Regions from separate parts of the Metabacillus sp. 22489 genome, predicted to be linked through region 4. Evidence: riboswitches for the same ligand, from Rfam matches in the RefSeq annotation. Region 4 holds a riboswitch; each other region holds the start of a gene.
The links. A riboswitch is a leader RNA that binds a small molecule or an ion and turns the genes downstream of it on or off. The one in region 4 is predicted to bind S-adenosylmethionine.

Region 1 (2,204 bases), on a different contig from region 4:
AGAACGATTTGCAATTGTCTGTTTTACGTATTGAATAAATTGTACAGGCTTTGTCATATTTTTTTGCTTAATAACGAGCTCATAACCTAATGAAAGGGCTAATTGCTTTACAGTTATTTTTTTGTCATATGTTTGTATAGTATCTAAAGCTGTTTCATGTGCATGCCCAATTGTATAACGTATTAATTCACAACCAGCAAAGCCAACAGCATCTGTGAATATTTCAGAAAGAATATGCTCTAAATAACCATTGTTTGCTGTGTAAATTTCAGAGCCATCTTTTTTCCAAGCTTTTGAGAATTCTTCAACAAATACGTTCCATGTTGTGATGAGATGTTGGAAAAGGAACTCTTGATCTTCTAAGTCACGTGAAAGGATATTTAATAAAAAGTGACCGAAAACTTGACCGACATCAAATGCAATTGGTCCAAAATAAGCGAAACCTTCGTCTATAACTTTTGTTTCATGCTCACTTACAAGGATGTTTCCTGTATGTAAATTTCCATGAATAAGTGCTTCAGGCTTTTTAAGAAACTTTTCCTTCAATTTTGCTACTTCAAGCTTTAATAATTTATCCTGTAAAATTTTCTCCACATTTGCTTTTAGTACTGGTTCATAATGGAATGTCTCATGTTCGAAAAGTGGGTTTGTAATATCAAGCTCCTCAATGTTTTTACAACGATCAGGGTTTGAAAAATGTCTCTCTATTTCATTTTTCGAATGTTGGGTATGTGCATAAATCGATGTATAAAATAATGTTTTTCCTAAAAATGCACCTAGGTGTGTCGAGAGCAATGGTAGCTCACTACCTTCAACGAGTGCTTTACGGGCTATGTGAAGATGTGACAAGTCTTCAATAATTGTAATTCCAAGCTTCACATCTGAATAATAAACCTTTGGAACATAGGCAGGAGCTATGTCTCTTTGTTTTAATAGTGCATGGTCTTCAATACGTGTACGATCTATTGGAAAAGGCCAGCTTTCACTTATGATTTTTGTATAAGGTAATGCTTGTTTAATCATATATCCGTTACCAGTAGAAGTTTCTTTTACATGAAAGTTGAGATATAAATTCCCATCACCTATTTTATTGCAAGTTAATTGACTTGTATCTTCAAATAGCATAAGCCGCTTTACAAGAGCGATCGCATCCGATTCAGTTAATGGTTGATAGGCTGATGATTTTCTAGCACACATAGTAAAGACCTCCATGTAAGTTATCTGTTTATTTAGCTTTCAATTTATCGTTAAAAAAGAAAAGCCTCTTTCATAAATGAAAGAGGCTTGAAGTCACTGCTTCTCACCTCTCATCTTTCAGAAAGTTAAATCTTTCTGATGGAATTAGCACCGTGCCCTATTGGATAAAATCCAAGGTGAAAACATCACCCCATTTTGCAATGGTAGTATGGTCGGTTGCTGCGGCGTCATTGGGCCAAGTCCCTCTGCCAACTCTTGATAAGAGATTTAAAAAATTATGTAGTTAATGTTTCAAATTTTATTAATTGTTAAAAAAAAGAATGCTTGATTAGCATGTTAACAAGCAATAAATACATTTGTCAATAAAAATTTTATAAATTGAACTAGGAAAAGGATGAGATTAAAAATCAAAACCTTTTAAAAAATGGAGAAAATTATAGAAAATGGTTGATTCAAGCGTGTAAGAAAAAATTCCTAAGTACTTGGTACAATAACAAGTAAAGCTATAATAAAAAGTCGGACGAAGCTATCTGAGTTTCCATCCGACTTTTTGCTAATAATTTTTGAAAATGAAAATAAGGTTTACTTATTACGTTTATCAAGTACGTTTATTAATTCACGTTTCTTCTTCGTTAAAGAAAGGAATTTTTCATCTAATTGTATATACTCTTCAGATGATGGTAAAATAAGACTCATTTGTCCGAGAACAGCTGTAATCTCAGTTTCGATACAGAGTAATTCCTCTTTTATCCCTAGGATATTTGGTTCGCTTTGGCTTTGTTTTCTTTTCTCATATTGCTCGAGATTCATTTCGACCCTGATGATTTTCTCGTTTTCAATAACAAGAAGTTTATTACATAGTTTGTTCATAAAGTAATAATCATGTGAAACGATTAATAATGTCCCGGTAAAATCAGTTAATGCTGCTTCTAGTTGCTCTCGACTTGCTAAGTCTAAATGGTTAGTTGGTTCATCTAAAATAAGCAGATTATACCCTTGTAGCAGGA
Region 2 (2,204 bases), on a different contig from region 4:
GTTGTTCATTCCGCAACAAAGTGGTTGTTAGGAAATGGGACGACACTTGGTGGAGTTATTGTTGACGGAGGGAAATTTGACTGGAATAGCCCTAAATTCCCTGGTTTTACAACACCAGACCCAAGCTATCATGATTTAGTATATGCTGAAGCTTTAGGTGAACAAGCATTTATTATTAAAGCAAGGGTTCAACTACTAAGAGATTTAGGTCCAGCAATCAGTCCTTATAATTCATTTCAATTTAGTCTAGGTTTAGAAACATTGCATGTTCGAATGAAGGAGCATATTGCGAATACTAGAAAAATGGTGAAATATTTACAGCAACACCCTGCGGTTGAATGGGTATTATATCCGGAATTAGACGATCACCCTGCAAAAGCTTTAGCAGAAAAATATTTACCAAATGGAGCTGGCTCAGTTATTGTGTTTGGTATTAAAGGTGGACGTGAGGCAGGGGCGAAGGTGATTAATAATGTAGAGCTATGGTCACATGTTGCAAATGTCGGAGATGCCAAAAGCTTAATCATCCATCCTGCGAGTACAACTCATCAGCAATTAGGTGCAGAAGATTTAAAAAGCTCTGGTGTGACAGAGGACTTAATTCGATTATCTGTTGGAATAGAGCATATTGAAGATATTATCGATGACCTGGAGCAAGCGATTTATCAAGCGACAGGGTTAAAAAGTAAATAATCTTTATGATAAAAGGATGATTCACAATAAATTGCTGATTATTGGCAACGTGTTGAATCATTCTTTTTTGCTGAAGTTAAAGAAAAAATCAATTGACATAAAGAAAAAATATTGTTAGAATCACAAACATACTATTCGTAATTGAAAAATTGATTTTTTACAATATAATTTTGTTCTCTTATCAAGAGAGGTGGAGGGAAGTGCCCTATGAAGCCCGGCAACCGTCAGTTTTTACTGAAATGGTGCCAATTCACGCAAAGCTTTTTGCTTTGAAAGATGGGAGAAAGGACAATTTACTGTGCCTTTCTGTTCCCATGCAGAAAGGCTTTTTGCTTTATTTGGATACTATAATAAGGATTTATCAAATATTGCAGGGGAAGAAAAAGTTTGGAAGAAGGTGAACAACTTGATTACTTTAGAAAACGTAAATAAGGTTTATCATACAAAATCTGGTGAAGTTAAGGCCGTAAATAATGTCAATTTAGAGATTGAAAAGGGCGAAATTTTTGGTGTCATCGGTTATAGTGGCGCTGGAAAAAGTTCATTGATCCGATTATTGAATGGATTAGAGAAGCCAACGAGTGGAAATATAACCGTTGCTGGAAAGAGAATCGATTCAATCCGTGGAGCAGAACTTCGAAAAGCGCGTTTAGAAATTAGTATGATTTTTCAACACTTCAATTTACTATGGTCGAGAACAGTCCGTGAAAACATCTCATTTCCTTTAGAAATTGCTGGAGTGAAAAAGCTAGAAAGAAAAAGACGTGTTGACGAATTAATTAAGCTTGTTGGTCTTGAAGGTCGTGAAGACTCTTATCCATCTCAGCTAAGTGGTGGACAAAAACAAAGAGTGGGGATTGCAAGAGCGCTAGCGAACAATCCTAAGGTATTACTATGTGATGAGGCTACGTCAGCATTAGACCCACAAACAACGGATTCTATTTTAGATTTACTCGTTGATATCAATAAACGACTTGGGCTGACGATCGTCTTAATTACACATGAAATGCATGTTATAAGAAAGATTTGTAATAGAGTTGCTGTCATTGAAGCTGGTAGCATCGTTGAGCAAGGAGAGGTTCTCGAGCTATTTAAAAATCCGCAGCAGCCGATTACAAAAAGGTTCCTTAACCAGGATAATGAACCAGAGGAAACTATTGAGCAATTATTAGAACATTATCCAGATGGAAAAGTGATTAAGCTATCTTTTATTGGGGATTCAACAGAACAGCCACTTATTACGAATCTTGTCCGTCAATTTGATATAAATGTGAATATTTTACAAGGGAAGATTTCACAAACACAAAATGGCGCATATGGAACATTATTCGTTCAATTACAAGGGGAAGAAGCGATTATCAATCAAGCAATAGCCTTCATTAAGGAAAACAAAATAGGAGTGGAGGTGGTTGAAAATGAATGAATGGTTGGAATTACTTAAGTGGGAAGATTTACTAGCTGCAACGATCGAAACACTTTACATGACGGTTATCTCTGTTTTCATAACGTTT
Region 3 (2,204 bases), on a different contig from region 4:
AATCAAATTGATGAAAGGTTGATGCATGTTGTATTGGTACACTTACCGCACCTGTTCCTTGATCAACCTTTGCCCCATTATGAAGGAGCTTCGTTTGAAATGTCCAATTATGTTCGCTCATTATGCTTCAGCTCCCTTCATTTGTTTAAAGCTTTGTTCTAAGTCAGCAATTATATCCTCTACATGCTCTACCCCTACTGAGAAGCGTAACAATCGATTACATACACCATTTGCAATTCTAACTTCCTCAGGAATATCCATATGTGTCTGTGTTGCAGGATACGTAATGAAGCTTTCAATTCCACCTAAGCTTTCAGCAAAAGAAATAACTTTAAGGCCTTTTAAAAACGGATTTACCCATGTTTCATCCTGCAGACGGAACGATAACATCCCACCTCTTCCAGGGTATAACACATCAAGTACATCAGGATGTGACTCCAAAAATTGCGCAACCTTTTGCGCGTTTTGTTCATGCTGTCTCACACGTAAAGATAATGTTTTCATTCCACGCATTAATAGCCATGAATCGAATGGTGATAAAACAGCGCCAATTGCATTTTGATGTTGAAAGAACTCATCACTTAGCTCCTGCCCTTTCGTAACAACTAAGCCTGCTAGTACATCATTATGTCCTCCTAGATATTTTGTTGCACTATGGATAACGATGTCAGCCCCTAATAAAATTGGTGTTTGGATAACAGGTGTATAAAACGTATTATCGACGATAACTAAAATGCCATGCTTTTTCGCTATCGCAGCAAGCTCTTTTATATCTGTTTCCTGCATCAATGGATTTGTAGGTGTTTCGATAAATAATGCTTTTGTTTTTTCAGAAATCAGTTTTTCTGTTTCTTGTGGGTTTGTAAAATCATCATATTTAAATGACAAACCATATTTTCGCCATTCTCTTTCAAATAAACGATATGTACCACCATATAAATCACTTGATACGATTAATTCATCACCGCTTTGGAATAGAGCCATAATTGTTTGAATCGCAGCCATACCCGAGCTAAATGCAAAGCCACGGTCACCGTGCTCTAAATCAGCAATAGCCTTTTCTACTAATCCTCTTGTAGGATTTCCGGTACGAATATAATCAAATCCTGTTGATTGCCCGATCCCCTCATGCCGATATGCAGTCGAAAAATAAACAGGAGGATTTACCGTCCCTGTCACATTTTCACTACGGTTTCCAATTTGGGCTAATTTTGTTTCAATACGTTGTGTCATTGCTAGTCACCATCCTAATGTTATAAGTTATGTCTGTTTCTCCTTGGTTACGAAAAAACGGGAGAGCCTTGCTGGAGTGATTCATTTAAACTAGATATTATTTAAGAGGATTTTCCCCATTATCTATTCAAAAAACTTTCATTGATCAAAAAAAGTCTTCCTCATTAAGAAGAAGACTTTATATACGATGATCGCTCCTTCTTATCTCTCAAGCATAATGCTGGTGTGGCTTGCTGGATTTAGCACCTTGGTACTCGTAAAGAGCTTTATTGATATGTTGCATTTAGACTACTAACTGAATAAATAGACTTAGCAAACATGACACAATAAGCTTTTACTTTGTTTTTGTACCGGTTGCTGAGGCTTCGTAGGGCCAGTCCCTCTGCCTCTCTTGATAAGAAATGTATGAAATTTTAGAATTATTATTTTCTATAACTTTACATGATTCGAGTATAGATTGCAATACAATTATTGTAATAGTTTGATATCTTCGATAATTTTTTCATAAGGTACATCTGCTGAAACTTCATATTGCTCTAATATCGTTGTACCTTTCATAAGGTAAATTGCAGAGCTATGAACAAATTGATTAGATCCATCTAACTTTGCAGCAGGTGCAATATAGCTTGTATTTGCAAATGATTCAATTACCTCTTGGTCATACCCTGTGAGGAAATTCCAATTCCTTTCATCTGCCCCAAAGGATTTCGCAAAGTTTTTGAGAACGTCAGGTTTATCATTTTCCGGGTCAATTGTAAATGAGACAAATTCAATATCAAGATGCTCCTGCTTCGCCTGTTTCTGTAATGTTGCCATGTTCATCGTCATCGGCGGACAAACCGTATCACAATTCGTAAAGATAAACGCTGCTAACCAAATTTTATCCTTATAATCTTTCGGAATATCAACCTTTTCATTATTTTGATTCATTGCAGTAAGTGACCCAACAGTGCCATTTAATGAAAAATGCT
Region 4 (2,204 bases):
TTTCTCTCTAGCAAGGATCCCTGCTGCCAAATTGCTTACCCGTGGTGAAGCAAGAGAGTTGTCAGCTAATGTAAGAGCATCAATACCAGCATTATGTAATGCCTTTGCACCTTCTAAAAATTTACTCATTCCGAGCTTTTTCGGAGGATCTAATTCCACGATTACAGAGCGTCTATCTGTTACAATTTCTTGTAATGGTGGTAATGAATTAGCGCTTGTTACAGTGATGCTATCTTGGATTTCCTTCGGTGCTCTTACTTTTTTACTTGTTATTGGCTCAAGACCAGCAACTGCTTCAGCCATTGCTTGAATATGTCGCGGTGTTGTTCCACAGCAACCACCGATTAATCTTGCACCTTGCTCACGGAATTTTAACGCACTTTCCTTAAAATAACCTTCATCAGACTCATAAACTAATCGACCCTCATTTAGAGCAGGTAAACTGCTGTTTGGAAATACAGAAAGAGCAGCATGCTTAGGTATTGGTACTTCTTCTAATGATTGAATCATATGATATGGACCTAAACGGCAGTTTAAGCCAATGACATTTGCTCCAAGCTCCTCAAGTGTTGTAAATGCCTGTTGCAATGGTGTTCCATCCTGTAGTACGCCAGCTTCATGCAATGAGACATTTGCGATAATTGGCTTATTTGTTTCTTTACGGGCAATTTTAAGAACGGTAGTCATTTCTTCTAAATCATAATAAGTTTCAAGGAGGATCCCATCGACATTTTCATTTAATAACACATAAAGCTGCTCTCGGAAGTTGCGTTTTAAATCATCTAGAGATTGCGCACTTTTCTTGAAGGAGCGAATTCCGCCAATCGTTCCAAACACATATGTTGGAGCAATTGCTGCTTTAACAGCCTGCTTTGCAATTTCAACGGCCTGTTTATTAATTTGTCTAATATCATCCTCTAGGCCATACCTTGAGAGCTTAATATCATTTGCCCCATAAGTGTTCGTTTGGATAAGATTTGCCCCTGCTTGAATGTATGCTTCGTGTACGCGCAATACATCACTAGGCTTTGATAGGTTTAATTCCTCGAAGCAACGGTCAACGCCATGTGCATAAAGCATTGTCCCCATAGCACCGTCTCCAATTAAAATTTTACTCTTTAAATCTTCTAAAAAGCTCATAACTAAAGCCCCCATTTCCTTTTCATATCAAAATCTGAGAAAAGCCTATATAAAATAAAAAAAGCCTTCATAAGCAGAAGGCTAGATAGTACAAAGCTTCTCCTTATCTTTCAAGCATTTTAAATGCTTAGCTGGAATTAGCACCTTGGCATTCGGATGGAGTGATAAGAGTAGATTGATTAATTAGGAAAATAGCATCTTATTACTTTCAGTATGAGCGTTGAATAAAACTCAGGCTTACTGTTTTATTCCTTTTGAAAAATAATGAAAAAAGTGTCGAATAACGCTCGTTTTCGCTACTTTTTTCATTATCTTTCACATACTGATAAATAATGAGTCTATTTATAAATCTACAATCAATCAACTTATCAATCTTTCCGAGATTGACCGGTTGCTGAAGCTTCATAGGGCCAGTCCCTCAGCTTCTCTTGATAAGATATGAAATTTAGTTTTTATTTTCCTTTAAATGATTAAAAAGTGTTACAACTAATTTATCTAATATTTTGAAAAATAGCAATAGTTATTTTTAAATAAAGTGAACTGTTAAATAAAATCACTGCCTAGCTAAAAACTCTTGATTTTCCCTTTGCTCCAATCCATAGCAGTAAACAGTCGGAAAAGCCTCTTCATGGTTGAATGAAAAAACGAGAAATAGTGTTAAGTTAATTGAGTATAATGTTTGCTAAGCATAAGGTATGAACAGTAACAATCGTTATTCTATGCTTTTTTCAGTCTAAGCCCTTCAAAGTAATAAGCCACTCGTGAAATAAAGATTAGAGCTCTTTCTATTTCATGAGTGGCTTATTTTAGTTAAGGCTGATATTTTATCGATAATTAATAAATTGAACTTCGATCGGTAGGTCTGCTTGTTTTATTGCAGCAATTATTTGTTGAAGGTCATCTCTGCTTTTTCCGGTGACACGAATTTGGTCATCCTGAATTTGTGATTTAACTTTTAAACCACTATTTTTAATTAGTGTATTTATTTTCTTTGCATTTTCCTTATCGATGCCAGATACTAGTTCAGCTCTTTGACGAACGGTACCACCTGATGCATTCTCGAT

Region 1: it holds a riboswitch for S-adenosylmethionine, as region 4 does, so the genes downstream of both, mtnK (S-methyl-5-thioribose kinase) here and ACTJJ9_RS05290 (bifunctional homocysteine S-methyltransferase/methylenetetrahydrofolate reductase) in region 4, are expected to answer to the same signal.
Region 2: it holds a riboswitch for S-adenosylmethionine, as region 4 does, so the genes downstream of both, ACTJJ9_RS04810 (methionine ABC transporter ATP-binding protein) here and ACTJJ9_RS05290 (bifunctional homocysteine S-methyltransferase/methylenetetrahydrofolate reductase) in region 4, are expected to answer to the same signal.
Region 3: it holds a riboswitch for S-adenosylmethionine, as region 4 does, so the genes downstream of both, ACTJJ9_RS12395 (methionine biosynthesis PLP-dependent protein) here and ACTJJ9_RS05290 (bifunctional homocysteine S-methyltransferase/methylenetetrahydrofolate reductase) in region 4, are expected to answer to the same signal.

What each region holds. Positions count from the first base shown of each region.
Region 1 covers NZ_JBQENT010000015.1:93,377-95,580, forward strand. Annotated here, with positions in the region: gene mtnK (S-methyl-5-thioribose kinase) at 1-1,197, opposite strand, end outside; SAM riboswitch class I at 1,305-1,462, opposite strand; gene abc-f (ribosomal protection-like ABC-F family protein) at 1,780-2,204, opposite strand, start outside.
Region 2 covers NZ_JBQENT010000005.1:133,780-135,983, forward strand. Annotated here, with positions in the region: gene ACTJJ9_RS04805 (O-acetylhomoserine aminocarboxypropyltransferase/cysteine synthase family protein) at 1-693, shown strand, start outside; SAM riboswitch class I at 869-976, shown strand; gene ACTJJ9_RS04810 (methionine ABC transporter ATP-binding protein) at 1,100-2,116, shown strand; gene ACTJJ9_RS04815 (methionine ABC transporter permease) at 2,109-2,204, shown strand, end outside.
Region 3 covers NZ_JBQENT010000018.1:46,121-48,324, forward strand. Annotated here, with positions in the region: gene metC (cystathionine beta-lyase) at 1-121, opposite strand, end outside; gene ACTJJ9_RS12395 (methionine biosynthesis PLP-dependent protein) at 121-1,233, opposite strand; SAM riboswitch class I at 1,432-1,634, opposite strand; gene ACTJJ9_RS12400 (SCO family protein) at 1,702-2,204, opposite strand, start outside.
Region 4 covers NZ_JBQENT010000006.1:46,289-48,492, reverse strand. Annotated here, with positions in the region: gene ACTJJ9_RS05290 (bifunctional homocysteine S-methyltransferase/methylenetetrahydrofolate reductase) at 1-1,140, opposite strand, end outside; SAM riboswitch class I at 1,503-1,578, opposite strand; gene ACTJJ9_RS05285 (YajQ family cyclic di-GMP-binding protein) at 1,965-2,204, opposite strand, start outside.